One region of the Streptomyces sp. NPDC059582 genome, then DNA from elsewhere that is predicted to be linked to it. Evidence: riboswitches for the same ligand, from Rfam matches in the RefSeq annotation. Region 1 holds a riboswitch; each other region holds the start of a gene.
What was found. A riboswitch is a leader RNA that binds a small molecule or an ion and turns the genes downstream of it on or off. The one in region 1 is predicted to bind cobalamin.
Positions count from the first base shown of each region.

Region 2: another riboswitch for cobalamin. It lies ahead of ACFV0T_RS21395 (prenyltransferase/squalene oxidase repeat-containing protein); the one in region 1 lies ahead of ACFV0T_RS30505 (ribonucleoside-diphosphate reductase subunit alpha).
Region 3: another riboswitch for cobalamin. It lies ahead of ACFV0T_RS24070 (cobalamin biosynthesis protein); the one in region 1 lies ahead of ACFV0T_RS30505 (ribonucleoside-diphosphate reductase subunit alpha).
Region 4: another riboswitch for cobalamin. It lies ahead of metE (5-methyltetrahydropteroyltriglutamate--homocysteine S-methyltransferase); the one in region 1 lies ahead of ACFV0T_RS30505 (ribonucleoside-diphosphate reductase subunit alpha).

Region 1 is NZ_JBHWCC010000044.1:6,713-10,738, reverse strand. Features, by position in the region: gene ACFV0T_RS30505 (ribonucleoside-diphosphate reductase subunit alpha) at 1-2,242, opposite strand, end outside; cobalamin riboswitch at 2,368-2,553, opposite strand; gene mctP (monocarboxylate uptake permease MctP) at 2,715-4,026, opposite strand, start outside.
Region 2 is NZ_JBHWCC010000024.1:83,068-87,093, forward strand. Features, by position in the region: gene ACFV0T_RS21385 (energy-coupling factor transporter transmembrane protein EcfT) at 1-143, opposite strand, end outside; gene ACFV0T_RS21390 (SCO2322 family protein) at 442-1,104, opposite strand; gene ACFV0T_RS21395 (prenyltransferase/squalene oxidase repeat-containing protein) at 1,101-2,342, opposite strand; cobalamin riboswitch at 2,458-2,593, opposite strand; gene ACFV0T_RS21400 (MBL fold metallo-hydrolase) at 2,710-3,738, opposite strand; gene ACFV0T_RS21405 (aldehyde dehydrogenase) at 3,907-4,026, shown strand, end outside.
Region 3 is NZ_JBHWCC010000029.1:54,806-58,831, reverse strand. Features, by position in the region: gene ACFV0T_RS24075 (cobyric acid synthase) at 1-801, opposite strand, end outside; gene ACFV0T_RS24070 (cobalamin biosynthesis protein) at 798-1,742, opposite strand; cobalamin riboswitch at 1,843-1,986, opposite strand; gene ACFV0T_RS24065 (hypothetical protein) at 2,143-2,364, opposite strand; gene ACFV0T_RS24060 (anion permease) at 2,401-3,678, opposite strand; gene ACFV0T_RS24055 (lysozyme) at 3,822-4,026, opposite strand, start outside.
Region 4 is NZ_JBHWCC010000003.1:217,114-221,139, reverse strand. Features, by position in the region: gene metE (5-methyltetrahydropteroyltriglutamate--homocysteine S-methyltransferase) at 1-1,615, opposite strand, end outside; cobalamin riboswitch at 1,780-2,057, opposite strand; gene ACFV0T_RS04585 (3-hydroxybutyryl-CoA dehydrogenase) at 2,258-3,163, opposite strand; gene aceB (malate synthase A) at 3,160-4,026, opposite strand, start outside.

The DNA.
Region 1 (4,026 bases):
CCGGGCGCGAGCGCAGGTAGTACGTCGTCTTCAGGCCCGACTTCCAGGCGTACGCGTACATCGAGGAGAGCTTGCCGATGGTCGGCGTCTCCAGGAACAGGTTCAGGGACTGGGCCTGGTCCAGGAACGGGGTCCGGGCCGCGGCCATGTCGATCAGACCACGCTGCGGGATCTCCCACGCCGTGCGGTACAGCGCCCGTACCTCGTCCGGGATCCACGCGAAGTCCTGAACCGAGCCGTTGGAGTCGCGCAGCGCCTCACGGGTGCGGGCGTCCCACACGCCGAGTGTCTTCAGGTCCTTGACCAGGTACGAGTTGACCTGGAGGAACTCGCCGGACAGCGTCTCGCGCTTGAACAGGTTGGAGACCTGCGGCTCGATGCACTCGTACACGCCCGCGATGGACGCGATGGTGGCGGTCGGCGCGATCGCCAGGAGCAGGGAGTTGCGCATGCCCGTGACGGCGATACGTTCCCGCAGGGCCGCCCAGCGCTCCGGCCAGGTGAGCTCGACGTCGTAGTGGTCGGGGTGCAGCACGCCCCGGGCGGTCCGGGTCTTCTCCCAGGCCGGCAGCGGGCCGTTGCGCTCGGCCAGCTCCGCGGAGGCCTCGTAGGCGGCGAGCATGATGCGCTCGGCGATCCGGGTGGAGAGGCGCTTGGCCTCCGGGGAGTCGAACGGCATCCGCAGCTTGAAGAAGACGTCCTGCAGCCCCATCGCGCCGAGGCCCACGGGACGCCACTTCGCGTTCGAGCGGCCCGCCTGCTCGGTCGGGTAGAAGTTGATGTCGACCACCCGGTCGAGGAAGGTGACCGCGGTGCGGACGGTCTCGTCGAGCCGCTCCCAGTCGATGTCACCGGCGACGACGAACGCGCCCACGTTGACCGAGCCCAGGTTGCAGACCGCCGTCTCCCCGTCGTCCGTCACCTCCAGGATCTCCGTGCAGAGGTTGGAGGAGTGGACCACGTGGCCCGGCTCGGCCGTCTGGTTGGCGGTGCGGTTGGCGGCGTCCTTGAAGGTCATCCAGCCGTTGCCGGTCTGCGCGAGGGTGCGCATCATCCGGCCGTACAGATCGCGGGCGGGGATCGTCTTCTTCGCCAGGCCCGCCGCCTCCGCCTCGCGGTAGACCGCGTCGAACTCCTCGCCCCACAGGTCGACCAGCCCGGGTACGTCGGCGGGGGAGAAGAGGGACCACTGCGCGTCGGCGTTCACCCGGCGCATGAACTCGTCCGGGATCCAGTGCGCGAGGTTGAGGTTGTGCGTACGGCGGGCGTCCTCACCCGTGTTGTCGCGCAGCTCCAGGAACTCCTCGATGTCGGAGTGCCAGGTCTCCAGGTACACCGCGGCCGCGCCCTTGCGCCGCCCGCCCTGGTTCACCGCGGCGACCGAGGCGTCGAGGGTCTTCAGGAACGGGACGATGCCGTTGGAGTGCCCGTTCGTGCCGCGGATCAGCGAACCCCGCGAGCGGATCCGGGAGTACGACAGACCGATGCCGCCGGCGTGCTTCGAGAGCCGGGCGACCTGGTGGTAGCGGTCGTAGATGGAGTCCAGCTCGTCCAGCGGCGAGTCGAGGAGGTAGCAGGACGACATCTGGGGGTGGCGCGTACCGGAGTTGAAGAGCGTGGGCGAGGACGGGAGGTAGTCGAGGCGGCTCATGAGCCGGTAGAGCGCCGCCACCTGGTCCAGCGCGTGGACGGTGTCGTCCTCGGCCAGGCCGCACGCCACGCGCAGCATGAAGTGCTGGGGCGTCTCGATCACGCTGCGGGTGATCGGGTGCCGCAGCAGATAGCGGCTGTGCAGGGTGCGCAGGCCGAAGTAGCCGAACCGGTCGTCGCCGTCCGGGTCGACGAGCGCGTCGAGACGGGTGGCGTGGACGCGCGCGAACTCCGCCGTACGGTCGGCGATGAGCCCTTCCCGGTGCCCGACGGTGACGGACTCGGTGAACGTCGTCACACCCTGCGAGGCGGCCTCGGCGGCGATGCCGACGGTCAACAGCCGGGCTGCCAGCCGCGAGTAGGCGGGGTCCTCGGAGATGAGCCCCGCGGCCGCCTCCGTGGCCAGCTCGCGCAACTCCGTCTCGTCCGCGCGCGCGGACCGGCCGCGCAGCGCGGCGGCGGCGACCCGGCCGGGGTCGGCGTCGGGGAGGTCGGCGGTCAGCTCGGTCAGGGTCCGCAGCAGCGCGGTACCAGGACCGTCGATCTCCCTCGCCGGGGTGGCTGAAGCCGGATCGGCTGGCGCGATGGTCACGTGGGGGCTCTCCCTCGCTCGGCACGGGGACCTCGCGGAGGGCAGCGGGCAGTACACGAGCGCACGGGGGCGTCGCGTCCACCGACCCATTCCACGAGGCCCGGACGTCAGGGCACCCGGACCGGACGGCCGGGCGCGCTGTCGGCAGGTCCTCGGACTGACTCGAGTGCGTGTCCGTTCTGGGACGGACATACACAAGTACACCGTTGCGGGACAGTTCCGGATTCGCACCGGATTCCCCTGCGGCGACAGCGAGCATGAGCATACATCTTGTGCCGGGCTGCGGTGGCACCACCAGATGTTGTGTCGTGTCGGCTTCGGAGCGTGTCAGAGCGTCAACTCACGGACCGGTGACAGGCGCGGCGAAGGGCGGCCGGGCCGATCGGCCCAGCCGCTTGACCTCACGTCCGCAACACCGGAGGAGCCGGATTTCTGCCCGGACGCCTCCGGTGTTCTTCCGCCGGGGCGACGCCTAGTGCGCCGAACCCGCCGTCGCCGGCGGCAGCTCCACCTGCACGCCGGGATCGCCCGCGTCCGCCGTGTAGTCCTGCGGACTGGTCTCGTCGACGCCGTCCGGGGCGTTGAAGGCGCGCAGCACGAAGGTGAGGAACACGGTCACCACCACGTTCAGCACGAACGCCGTGAGGCCGATGTAGCCGATCTCGCCGATCCCCGGGATCTCCTTCGCCGAGCCGCCGAAGTGCTTCTGCGTGGGCGAGGCGACCCCGTACGCGGCGAGCGTGCCGTAGAGCATGCCGACCGCCCAGCCCGCGAGCAGCGCCCAGCGGTGGAACCAGCGGGTGAACAGGCCGCCGACCAGGGACGGGAAGGTCTGGAGGATCCAGATGCCGCCCAGGAGCTGGAAGTTGATGGCGACCGTCTTGTCCATCGTGAGGACGAAGACCAGGGCCCCCACCTTCACCAGCAGCGAGACCAGCTTGGAGACCTTCGTCTCCTGCTGCGGTGTCGCGTCGGGCTTGATGAAGTCCTTGTAGATGTTGCGGGTGAAAAGATTCGCGGCCGCGATCGACATGATCGCCGCCGGGACGAGCGCCCCGATGCCGATCGCCGCGAACGCCACGCCCGCGAACCAGTCCGGGAACATGTTCTCGAACAGCTGCGGGATGGCCAGCTGCCCGTTGGTGACCTTGACGCCGGCCGCGATCGCCATGAAGCCGAGCAGCGCGAGCAGGCCCAGCATCAGGGAGTACAGCGGCAGGATCGTGGTGTTGCGCCGGATCACCTCACGGCTGCGGCTGGACAGCGTCGCCGTGATCGAGTGCGGGTACATGAACAGGGCCAGCGCCGAGCCGAGGGCCAGGGTGGCGTACGTCCACTGGCCCGCCTCGGCGGGGACGACCCCGCCCGCGCCGGCCGCGGTGAACTTGTCGCCCGCCGCCTTGAAGATCTCGTCGAACCCGCCGAGCTTGATCGGGATGTAGATGATGGCCACCGCGATCACGATGTAGATCAGGGTGTCCTTCACGAACGCGATCAGGGCGGGAGCGCGCAGCCCCGAGGAGTAGGTGTACGCGGCCAGCACGCCGAAGGCGATGAGCAGCGGGAGGTCCTTGACGAACCAGTTGGTGTTCTCGCCGCCGCCCACGCCCATCACGTCCAGGACGGCCTGGATGCCGACCAGCTGGAGCGCGATGTACGGCATGGTCGCGAGGATGCCGGTGACGGCCACGGCGAGGGACAGGCCCTTGGAGCCGAAGCGGCCGCGCACGAAGTCCGACGTCGTCACGTATCCGTGCTTGTGGGAGACCGACCACAGGCGGGGC
Region 2 (4,026 bases), on a different contig from region 1:
GCGAAGGCGCCGTAGGAGCGGGACCAGGGGGTGGTGGGGGGACGGCAGGTCGCCACGACGTAGCCGGAGACGGTGATGAGGAGGGCGAGGAGGAGGGGGTTGGTGGTGCGGGTGGCGGCGATGCCGAGGCTGAGTGCCCACAGCCACCAGGCGCCGGGGTGGAGGGTCGCGTGGAGTTGCCGCCGGTCGCGGCGGTGCGACTGCCCGTGGCTCGGCGGCCGGTCGCGGCGGCACGCGTGTCCGCCGCTGTGCCGGGCCGTGCGGCCAGGGAGTGTTTCGAAAGTCCCGTCCGGCCCGCGACGCCTGGCACGGCACCGCGCCGCGTTGTCGGGATCATCCGCGTACGCCCAGTACGCGGACGACTCTCCGCCTTGCGACGCACCGCACCAGACGCCGCGAGCCCCGCCCTCCGGGCGAACGACGCTGCTTCCGAAACACGCCCTAGTCACGCCCGCGCCGCCGGACCTGCCAGAACGCCGCCGCCGCCAGGACGGCCACCGTCGCGCAACCGGCCGTCAGGCCCACCGACGGGCCCCCGCCCGTGGTGTGCTTGCTCGCCGCCGCGGTCGCCGTCGCCGTGCTCTTCGGCTTCCCGTTCGCCGACACCTGCTCGCCGCAGCCCTGTTCCGGGTAGCCCGCGATCGCGCACAGCAGGGCGTTGGTGTCGTAGCGCAGTGGCCTCGCGACCGCTGCCAGGGCCTCCGCCGTGGTCGCGGCGGAGGCTACCCGGGCGCAGGCCGTCCGGCTCACGGGCGGGGTCTCGCCGGAGGGCGCGTCGGACGCCGTACCGAAGTCGATGACCAGGGCGACCCGCTTGTGGCCGTCCCGGGCCGGTGTCCTCGCGCAGATCGTCGCGAAGTCGGCCGTGCCGCGTGGCCGGGTCGCGTCCTGGGAGTCCGCGCTGACCGCGAAGCGGAAGCCCTGGACGTCGCCGTCCGAGGGGCGCGCGGTCGACGGGCCCTGGGTGGCGTACGTCCAGCCCTCGCCCGCGCGGTCCCAGAAGGACCAGTAGCGGTAGCCGGTGGCCTGCGCCTGGCCGGCCGCTCCCAGCAGGGGGAGCAGGACGGCCAGGAGCAGGACGGCGGCGGCACGGCGGCGGCTCACGACCGGCGCTTCCTGACGCGGCCGAAGAGCAGGAATCCGACGGCGACGACGACGGCGAGCAGGACGCCGCCCGCGATCCACACGACCTTGCCGGTGCCGGAGGAGTCGGAGGCCGCCGAGCTCTTGGAGTCGCCGGCGGCCCCGGAGTCCTTGGCGTCGGGTACGAACACGGGGCCCGGGCCGGTCGCGTCGAGGAGCTTCACCAGGTCCTGGCCGCCGAAGTCGCGCGGGTCGTGGCCGGCGGCGTTCGCGGCGAGGATCAGCTGCGCGTACGCCGCCGGGCCGCCCTGCTGCGCCCACTTCGCGGAGTCGGCCTGGAGCCAGCGCACGGCCGGGACCGCGGCCTCGCCCTGGTGGGCGGTCGCGAGCGCGACGACCGCGTCGGCGGTGTTGCCGTAGTCGGGCTGGTCGTCGGCGCCGGGCAGCGCCGACGTCAGGTGGCCGTCCGAGGCCAGCTCCTTGGCGAGGTAGGCGGCGCCGTTGCGAGCGGCCTGCGCGGCGTCGGCGGCCGCGTCCTTGCAGGTGAGGTCGGTCGCGTTCGGCTGCGGGTCGGCACCCGCCAGGCCCTTGCCGAGGGCGGCGACCACGGCTGCCGCGGTAGCGTCCGCGTTGGCCGTGAGCGCGCCCTTCTTGTCGGGCTGGTAGGCGAAGGCGCCCGCTCCGTCGCCGGTGCAGGGCAGCGCGAGCTTCAGCAGGGCGTCGTACGGGGACTTGCCGCCCTTGCGGACGTCCTGCGGCTTCTCGCCCGTCGCCGACAGCGCGCCGACGACCACGGCGGTGGAGTTGGCGTCGCTGGCGCCGCCCGGCGCGTAGCCCCAGCCGCCGTCCGCGTTCTGCACGGACTTCAGCCAGGCCACGGCCTTGCCGGTGACGGGGTCGTGGTTGCCGAGCGCGGCGAGGGCCTGGACGGCGGCGGACGTGCTGTTGGTGTCGACCATGAGCTTGGCGTCGCAGGCCTTGGCGGTGTCGGCGCGGAACGCGGCGAACGACCCGTTCGCGCACTGCTGCCCGATCAGCCAGGCGATGGCCGACGAGGCGGGCCGCACGCCCACGGTGTCCTGCGCGAGCAGGGCGAGGGACTGCCGCCAGACACCGTCGTACGTGGGGTCGGTGCGGCCGTAGAGGCCGGTGGGTATCGCCACCGACGGGGACGGGGACGGGTCGGCGGCGACGGCGGGCGTGGCGGCGCCGATCACGGCGGCGGCGGCCAGGACCGCGGCGCTGCGGCGGACGTTCATGATCGGCGGGTGCCTCTCCCTGTGGGGAGCCGGGCGACGCGGGGCACCCCCGGGCGGCTCGGCTCCGTAGACCTCGACGGTGCCGTGCACCGGCGGACGGCCGGTGCGCGTAAGCCGGTCACGAACCGTACGGAGCGATCCGGCTCGCCACCCTGCGGTGGCTCACGGCTGCGGGTCAGCGCCGGAATTGCACCGGCTTCCCCCCGTACGGGTGTGATGACGACGCCGCCACTCTACCGGCCCGTAGGAAAGGGCCGAGGGGCGGCTGTGAGGGCGGGCGGACGGGTGGCGGCCCGGGCGCGGGGCGGCTTCGCCACGGGGCGAGCGGTTCGCGCCGTCCCGTACGGGTCACACCGCTATGTAAGGGTCACACCGCCACGTACGTCACCGGCTCGCTCCCCGTCACCGACTCCGCCCGTCCCAGTTTCACCAGTCGCCGCAGATGGGCCTCGGCCTCCGAGACCGCGATGTTCCGTGATCCGTAGGGGATCTGGTCCCAGGGGCGGTTCCACTCCATGCGTTCGGCGACCTGCCACGGGGTGAGGGGTTCGGCGAGCAGGGCGAGCAGGCCGTCGAGCCGGTCCTCGTGATGGGCCAGCAACTCCCGTACGCGGGAGGTCGCGTCGGTGAAGGTGTACTGGTGGGCCGGGAGCACGTCGGCGGGGGCGAGGCGGCCGACGCGTTCGAGGGAGTCGAGGTAGTCGCCCAGCGGGTCGGTGACGGTGATGTCGTCCGGGTCCTCGTACAGGCCGATGTGCGGGGTGATCCCCGGGAGCAGGTGGTCGCCGGAGAACAGGCGCCCGTGGCCCGGGAGTCGAGAAGGGTGCTCCTCCTCCAGGTGGAGGCAGACATGGCCGGGGGTGTGACCCGGGGTCCAGACGGCGCGCAGCCGGCGGCCCGGCAGGTCGAGCAGTTCGCCGGGGACGATCTCCCGGTCGGGCAGGGCGGGGGAGAAGCCGGGCAGGGTGCGACGGGGGCGGGCGGTGCGCAGCGGGGCCACGTGCTCCTCGGGGGCGCCGGCGGCGGCGAGCTTGTCCCGCATGTACGTGAACCAGCGGTCGGGGCGGGTCTCGCGGGTCCTGCGGACGATGGAGATGTCCGCCGCGTGCATCGCGACCCAGGCGCCGGAGGCCTCGCGCACCCGGCCGGACAGACCGTGGTGGTCGGGGTGGTGGTGGGTGATCACCACGCCGTGGAGCCCGGCGACCGACGTGCCGCAGGCGGTGAGGCCCTCGGCGAGGGTGTCCCAGGACGCCGGGTCGTCCCAGCCGGTGTCGATCAGCACCGGGCCGCGGTCGGTGTCGACGACGTACACGAGGGTGTGGCCGAGGGGGTTGTCCGGGATGGGGACCTCGATGGACCGTACGCCGCCGCCGTGGTCGTGCACCTGCGTCATGGGCTCCCCAATCGCCGCGTCCCGGTCACTATAACTAGAACAAGTTTCGATGGGAGCCCGAGTCGACCGACGCGGTGGACGTCCTGCCCGTGGACTCCTCGGAGCGGAGCTGCTATCAGTTCCGTATCTGATGGATCGTCAGAGCAGGCTCCCGGGGAGGCAGTCGCCATGACCGAGCTCGTGGAACACGGACAGCTGTTCATCGGCGGGGAGTTGACCGACCCCCTGGGCAAGGAGGTCATCGAGGTGATCTCGCCGCACACGGAGGAGGTCGTCGGGCGGGTGCCG
Region 3 (4,026 bases), on a different contig from region 1:
CGCGCAGACGGCGACCCGCAGGACGTCCTCGCCGACCGGAGCGGTGACCGCGGACTCCCGCACGGCGCCCCGCAGGGAGACCCGCAGGCCGTCCTCCTCGTCGATGCCGAGGCCGTGCTGGAACGGCAGGACGCCGTACGTGCGCCGGCCGGTGAGTCCGCGCAGCATGTCCAGTCCGGGTTCCAGCAGCGACACGTCGCCGCGGAACTTGTTGACGAGGAACCCCGCGACGAACTCCTGGTCCTCGGGGGACAGCAGCGCGACGGTGCCGAAGAAGGAGGCGAACACGCCCCCGCGGTCGATGTCGCCGACCACGAGGACGGGCAGCCGGGCGTTGCGGGCGATCCCCATGTTCACGATGTCGGTCCGGCGCAGGTTGATCTCGGCCGGACTGCCGGCCCCCTCACAGATCACCGCGTCATAGGTGCCCCGCAACTCGGCGAGGCAGTCGAGGACGGTCCCGAGGAGCGCCTGTTGCCGCCCCCCGTGATAGCCGCGCGCGGTCATCTCGCCCACGGGCCTGCCCATGAGGACGACCTGGCTGCTGCGGTCGCTCCCGGGCTTGAGCAGCACGGGGTTCATCAGCGCGGTCGGCTGGACGCGCGCGGCCTGTGCCTGCATGGCCTGGGCGCGTCCGATCTCGGCGCCCTCGCGGGTGACGAACGAGTTCAGGGACATGTTCTGCGCCTTGAAGGGCGCCACTTTGACGCCCTGTCGTACCAGCCACCGGCAGATCCCCGCGGTGACGACGCTCTTGCCCGCGTCGGAGGTGGTGCCGGCGACCAGGAGACCACCGTTCATGACGTACGCCCCTTCACGAGGAGTCGCGCGGCGGCGCTGACGCCGAGCGCGAGCCAGCCGACGCGACGGGAGAGCCGTACGGCCCGGTCGATGTCCGTGACCCGGACGGGCCGCCCGTCGGCGCCGTTGAGGACGGGCCGGTGCTCGACGCGCCCGGCGTAGGAGAGGGTGCCGCCGAGCCGCACGCCGAGGGCCCCCGCGAACGAGGCCTCCACGGGGCCGGCGTTGGGACTGGGATGTCTGGCCGCGTCGGCCCTCCAGGCCCGTACGGCCCCCCGCGGATCGTCTCCGCAGACGGCCGCGAGTACGGCGGTGAGGCGGGCGCCCGGCCAGCCGGCGAGGTCGTCGAGCCGGGCGGAGGCCCACCCGTAGCGCAGATAGCGGGGCGAGCGGTGGCCGACCATGGCGTCGAGGGTGTTGACGGCCCGGAAGCCGAGCAGGGCCGGCACCCCGCCGACGGCTCCCCACACCAGCGCGCCGACGACGGCGTCGGAGGTGTTCTCGGCGACCGACTCGACGACCGCCCGGGCGATCCCGTCGGCGTCCAGGGCCTGCGGGTCGCGCCCGCACAGATGGGGCAGCCGGGCGCGGGCACCGTCGACGTCCCCGGCTCGCAGCGCACGTCCGACGGCCCCGGCCTCGCGGGCGAGTGAAGTGCCCCCGACGACGGCCCAGGTGGCGGTGGCGGTCAGGGCCACGGAGGCGGCGGTGGAGGAACGCACGGCGCGGGTGGCCACGGCCCCGAGTGCCACGGCGCCGCCGACGCACACGACGGTGTGCAGCGCGCCCCGGCCCCGGTGGTCCCGCCACAGCATCTGTTCGACGGCCCCGGCCGCCCGCCCGAACGCCGCGACCGGGTGCCCGCGGCGCGGATCGCCGAGGAACAGGTCGCCCAGGAGGCCGGCGGTGGCGCCGTACGCGAAGACGCGGTCGGCACGCATCGGTTCAGCCGATCGCGGCGGTACCGGACGACGATGTGGTGCTGAGACTCGATCGGCAGCCGAGCATGGCGATATGTCCTCACTCAGGGTGTCCGCGCCCTGGTTCGACGAGACCGGCGGCGAGAGTTCCTGGCTCCCGGGGCTTACTACCCCGGTGACAGTGGCGGGACCGCGCCGGATTCGCACCGGCTTCCTCTTCTGCCTCCGTATATGGCTCGGGCAGTCCACCACGGGCCCGGAAGGGCCGTCAACTTGCTGCTGACCTGGGACGGAGGAGTGTGGGCAGCCCCACACGAGAGGCAGGTGCCGTCTGTGTGAAGGCGGTTGGACGTGGGGAGGGGCGGGAGGAACCGGTGGGTTCCTCCCGCCCCTTGGAGAACGGTGTGCGCGTGAGCGCGGGTCAGGCGACGATCAGGTAGATCCCGTAGGCCACCGCGGCGGTGCAGGCCGCGAAGCAGGCGTAGGCGCCCGTCACGGCCAGTGCGGCGGACCCGCCCTGCGCGGAGGCCCGTTCCTGGCGCGAGAGGCCCATGATGCCGAGGGTGAACAGGGCCACGAGGGCCACGGTGACCACGAGGCTGACGCCGAACACGGAACCCAGGGTCGCCCAGTCGATGTTCATGGTGATGCTTCCTTCTTAACCGGGTGCGCGGGGGGTTCAGACGGCGGCGGCCGGCGGGGTCGCCGGGTCGGCGACGGACGCGGCGGTGGCCTGGGCGGGGACGGACACGGTGGTGGCGGGGGCGGGGATCGTGGCCGTGAGGTCCGCGGTCACCGTGCCCGCGGGGGGCGGGGTGACCGCGGCGATGGCCGTGGTCACGACACCGGCCGGCTGCTCCGGGGCGTTGACGTTGCTGTGGTCGACGACCTCGCGCCGGGAGATCTTCCAGATCGCGGCGCTTGAGGCGATCAGGAAGACGGCGACGACGGCCGTGCCCCAGCTGCCGAGGTCCGTCACGGACTCGGCGAGGGCACCGACCAGCGCGGCGGCCGGCAGGGTCAGGGCCCAGGCGACGAACATGCGGGTCGCGGTGGACCAGCGCACGACGCCGCCCTTGCGGCCGAGACCCGCGCCCATCACCGAACCGGAGACCGAGTGGGTGGTGGAGAGGGAGAAGCCGAGGTGGGAGGAGGCCAGGATGACCGTCGCGGCGCTGGTCTGGGCGGCGAAGCCCTGCTGCGGCTGAAGGTCGGTCAGGCCCTTGCCCATGGTGCGGATGATGCGCCAGCCGCCGAGGTAGGTGCCGAGCGCGATGGCGAGACCGGCGGAGAGGATGACCCAGACGGGCGGGTCCGAGTCGGGCGCGACGGCGCCGCCGGCGACCAGGGCGAGGGTGATGATGCCCATCGTCTTCTGCGCGTCGTTGGTGCCGTGGGCCAGCGAGACCAGGCCGGCCGAGGCGATCTGGCCCGCGCGGTAGCCCTTCGCTGCGGCCTCGCCGTCGGCCTTCCTGCCCAGCCTGTACGACAGCCGGGTGGCGAGCAGCGCGGCGACGCCGGCGACGATCGGGGCCGCGACGGCCGGGATCAGGACCTTGGTGACGAGCGCGTCGCCGTGGACGGCGCCGGTGCCCGCGGAGGCGATGGTGGCACCGATCAGACCGCCCATCAGGGCGTGCGAGGAACTGGAGGGCAGGCCCACCAGCCAGGTCAGCAGGTTCCAGAGGATCGCGCCGACCAGGGCGGCGAAGATGACCTCGGGACGGATGCCGGTCTCGTCGACGAGACCCTTGGAGATCGTGTTGGCGACCTCCACGGAGAGGAAAGCGCCCACGAGGTTGAGCGTGGCGGACATGGCCACCGCGATCTTGGGCTTGAGCGCACCGGTCGAGATGGTCGTGGCCATCGCGTTGGCGGTGTCATGAAAACCGTTCGTGAAATCAAACGCGAGTGCGGTTACCACCACAATCGCGAGGATCAGCGAGAAGTTTTCCATTTACCCAGGCAATCTTTCGAAGTCATTGGCTGGACGAACGTAGGTAACCTGGATGAACGGAAGGTGAACTGAGACGGGCGTCAGGGTGTCGTAAACGAAGAGCTGTGCTTTCGTTCGGGAGCGGCGGCCCGGACGCGGCAGGGCTAGTAGCCCCGGGCGAACACCTTCAGACGGCTGGTCGAGCCGTTGAAGAGATTCTGGTCACCCGGCAGACTGCCGCTGTTGTCGTACTGCCAGAAGGTCCACGACGACCATCCGGCGGGCAGCGCACCCGCGTCCGTCGAGCCGTGCCGGGCGATCCACAGCGGATGGTCGGCGGCGAAGGCGCGGCTGCCGCCCGTGCAGGTG
Region 4 (4,026 bases), on a different contig from region 1:
CGGCGAGGATCGGCGGCCGGACGTGACGGGTGCCGTACGACTGCACCCAGCCGTGCTGGGTGGCGAGGTAACCCGTGAGCTGTTCGGCGAAGTACTGCACCATGTCGTTGCGTTCGGGCTCGCCGTGCACCAGGACGTCCAGGCCGGTCTTCTCCTGGAAGGAGATCACCTCCTGGATCTCGGCCCTGATGCGCTCCTCGTAGCCGGCCGTGTCGATGCGGCCCGCGCGCAGATCGGCCCGCGCGGTGCGCAGTTCGCCGGTCTGCGGGAACGAGCCGATGGTGGTGGTCGGCAGCAGGGGCAGGCCGAGGTGGGCGCGCTGGGCCGCGGCCCGCTCGCCGTACGGCTGGGAACGGCGGCCGGCGGCGTCCGTGACCGCGGCGGTCCGCGCCCGTACGGCGGGGTCGCGGGTGATGGGCGAACCGGCGCGGGAGGCGAGGTCGGCGCGGTTGGCGGCGAGTTCCGCGGTGATCGTGCCGGTGCCCTCGGCGAGGCCCTTGGCGAGGGTCACGATCTCGGTGGTCTTCTGCCGGGCGAAGGCGAGCCAGCGCAGGATCTGCGGCTCGATGTCGTGTTCGACGCAGGCGTCGAGCGGGACGTGGAGCAGCGAGCAGGAGGCCGAGACGTCGACCTGGTCGGCCAGTCCCAGCAGGGTCCCCAGGGTGGTGAGGGACTTCTCCAGGTCGTTGACCCAGATGTTGCGGCCGTTGACGACTCCGGCGACCAGACGCTTGCCGGGCAGCCCGCCCACCGCGGCCAGCGCGTCCAGGTTGGCCGCGGCGGCCTCGGTGAAGTCGAGCGCGAGCCCGTCCACCGGCGCCTTGGCCAGCACCGGCAGGGCGTCGCCGAGCCGGTCGAAGTAGGAGGCGACCAGCAGCTTCGGCCGGTCGGCGAGGCCGCCGAGCTCACGGTAGGCGCGGGCGGCGGCGTTCAGTTCGGCCGGGGTGCGGTCCTGGACCAGGGCGGGCTCGTCCAACTGCGCCCACTGTGCGCCGGCCGCGCGCAGGTCGGCGAGGACCTGCGCGTACACCGGCAGCAGACGGTCGAGCAGGGTGAGCGGGTCGAAGTCGGCGGCGACACCCGGGGCGGGCTTGGCGAGCAGCAGGTAGGTGACGGGACCGACCAGGACGGGCCGGGCGGCCAGGCCCACGGAGAGCGCCTGCGTCAGTTCCCCGACCTGCTTGGCCGAGTCGGCCGTGAACACGGTGTCCGGGCCCAGCTCGGGTACCAGATAGTGGTAGTTCGTGTCGAACCACTTGGTCATCTCCAGCGGCGCCACGTCCTGGGTACCGCGCGCCATGGCGAAGTAGCCGTCCAGAGCGTCCGCCTCGACGGCGGCCCGGTGGCGTGCGGGGACGGCGCCGACCATGACGCTGGTGTCCAGCACGTGGTCGTAGTACGAGAAGTCGCCGGTGGGCACCTCGTCGATGCCGGCCTCGGCCAGTCGGTGCCAGTTCGTGCGGCGCAGTTCGGCGGCGGTGTCCCGGAGGGCGTCCGCGGTGACGCGGCCCTTCCAGTAGCCCTCGACGGCCTTCTTCAGTTCCCGGTTCTGTCCCTGCCGGGGGTAGCCGTGCACGGTGGCCCGTGCTGCCGCGGCTGCGGGCTTGCTGGTCACGGAGATCTCCTTCGCGAGATGAATCCCTGAGATCCCGGAGACGGGACGAGAGCGCGAAGGGCGACGACCGGACGGTGCGACCTCGCGTGACAGGGCGCGGTCGTCTCCGCCTGGTGTGTTCGCCGACCTGCCCTCGAGGTCACCGGGATGTCCGCGCACGAGTCGTCCGCACGCGGGCAGTCGGCAGGTCTTCGGACTCGCGGGCACGTCCTCGTCATGCGAGTTCCGTGCGGCTTCGGACCAAGTCGCGCGAAGTCGTACGTCGTACTCGTACGAGGACATCTACTGGCCGTCGCTTCCCAGACCCTGTTCTCGGACCCAGTGCGTATGACGGCGGTCGTTCCCGCTCACCGCTGCGGGGCAGTCCCGGATTCCCACCGGGTTCCCTCTTACGACGCATCCCGCCTGGCGGACGGGGCGAACCAGCTGCACCCGCCACCCTAGGGGACGGCGGCACGTGTGCCGTGTCACGTCCGTCATTCGGATGGTGAGGTGGGCCACGTGGCGGACAGGCGTGGAACGGACCGTGGGCGGGAAGCGCACCCCAGCGCCTCCCGCCCCGCCCTCCGCGTCCCGGCAGCCGCCGCGTCCCTCGGCCGGCGAGGCCGTCCCGGGCCCCTCAGCCCGGTCGAACCAGGCCGCTCACCCCTGGTCGTAGACGTGGAACCCACGGCCGGCCTTACGGCCCAGCAGCCCGGCCTCCACCATCCGCTGGAGCAGCGGGGGAGGCGCGTAGAGAGGTTCCTTGAACTCGTCGTAGAGCGACTCGGCGATCGCGGCGACGGTGTCGAGCCCGATCAGGTCCGCCAGCCTCAGCGGGCCCATGGGGTGGGAGCAGCCCAGTTCCATGCCGGTGTCGATGTCGCCGGCGGTGGCGAAGCCGGACTCCGCCATCCGGATCGCCGACAGGAGGTACGGGACGAGCAGCGCGTTGACGACGAAGCCGGCCCGGTCCCGGGAGCGGATGACGGTCTTTCCCAGTACACGGGTGGCGAAGTCCGTGACCGTGGCGGCCGTCCGCGCCGAGGTGTGCAACGAGGTCACGACCTCCACCAGGGGCAGGACCGGGACCGGGTTGAAGAAGTGCAGTCCCACGACCCGGTCCGCCCGGCCGGTCGCCGTGCCGAGCCGCATGACGGGGAGGGAGGAGGTGTTCGTCGCCAGGACGGCCGACGGATCCTCGACGATCTTGTCGAGGGCGGCGAAGACCTCGGTCTTGGCGTCGGGGTTCTCCACCACCGCCTCGACCACGAGCTGCCGGTCGGCCAGGTCGTCGAGGCTCCCGCTGAACACCGTCCGGGTGAGCGCGTCCCGCGCGGCGGACTCCTCCAGCCTGCCGCGCCGCACCGCCCGCTCCAGCGACGCCGCCACCCGGTCGCGCGCGGCACGGGCCGCGACCGCGTCCGCCTCGCACACCACCGTGTCCAGGCCGGCCCGCGCGCACACCTCGGCGATGCCCGCGCCCATCTGGCCGCCGCCGACCACGCCGACCCGTCGGATCTCCGCGCCCGTCCGACCGTCGCCGACCCGCCGGATTCCCGCGCTCACGACCGCTCCTCCGTCCGCCGGACCAGGTGGCGCGCATAGGCGTCCGGAGTGAAGAACATGGGCAACTCGGCGGCCAGGGAAGTCCGTTCGAAGAGCGCGCGGATGTCGTCGACGGGCGCCCACGGATACTCGGCGCCCAGCGCCGCGCTCTCCTCGTCCAGCACCCGCAGGACCGTCTCCCGGTCGATCACCCGGTGCCGCAGCCACTGCCAGATCTGCACCCGGGCGATCTCCGCGGTGGCCGCGTCCTCCATCAGGCCGTACAGCGCGACGGCGCCCTGCCCGCGCAGCCAGGCGGCGAAGTAGCGCAGCGCGACCGCGATGTTGGTGCGCACGCCGTCGTCCGTGGGCGGGCCGCTGATCCGGCGCACCGACAGCAGATCCGCCGGTGTCACCTCCACGTCGTCGCGGGTGCGGTCGATCTGGTGGGGCCGCTCGCCCAGCACGGCGTCGAACACCGTACGGCAGACGGGGACCAGTCCGGGGTGCGCGACCCAGGACCCGTCGAAGCCGTCCTCCGCCTCGCGCTCCTTGTCCAACCGGACCTTGGCGAGCGCGGCCTCGTGGGCGGCCGGGTCCTTGCCGGGCACCTGGGCGGCCATCCCGCCGATGGCGTGCGCGCCCCGCTGGTGGCAGGTGCGCACGAGGAGTTCGGTGTAGGCGCGCAGGAACGGGGCCGTCATCGTGACCTTCGCCCGGTCGGGCAGCAGGAAGTCGGTGCGGTGGCCGAAGGTCTTGATCAGGCTGAACAGGTAGTCCCAGCGGCCCGCGTTGAGCCCGGAGGAGTGCTCGCGCAGCTCGTGGAGGATCTCCTCCATCTCGAACGCGGCGGTGATCGTCTCGATGAGGACGGTGGCGCGGAC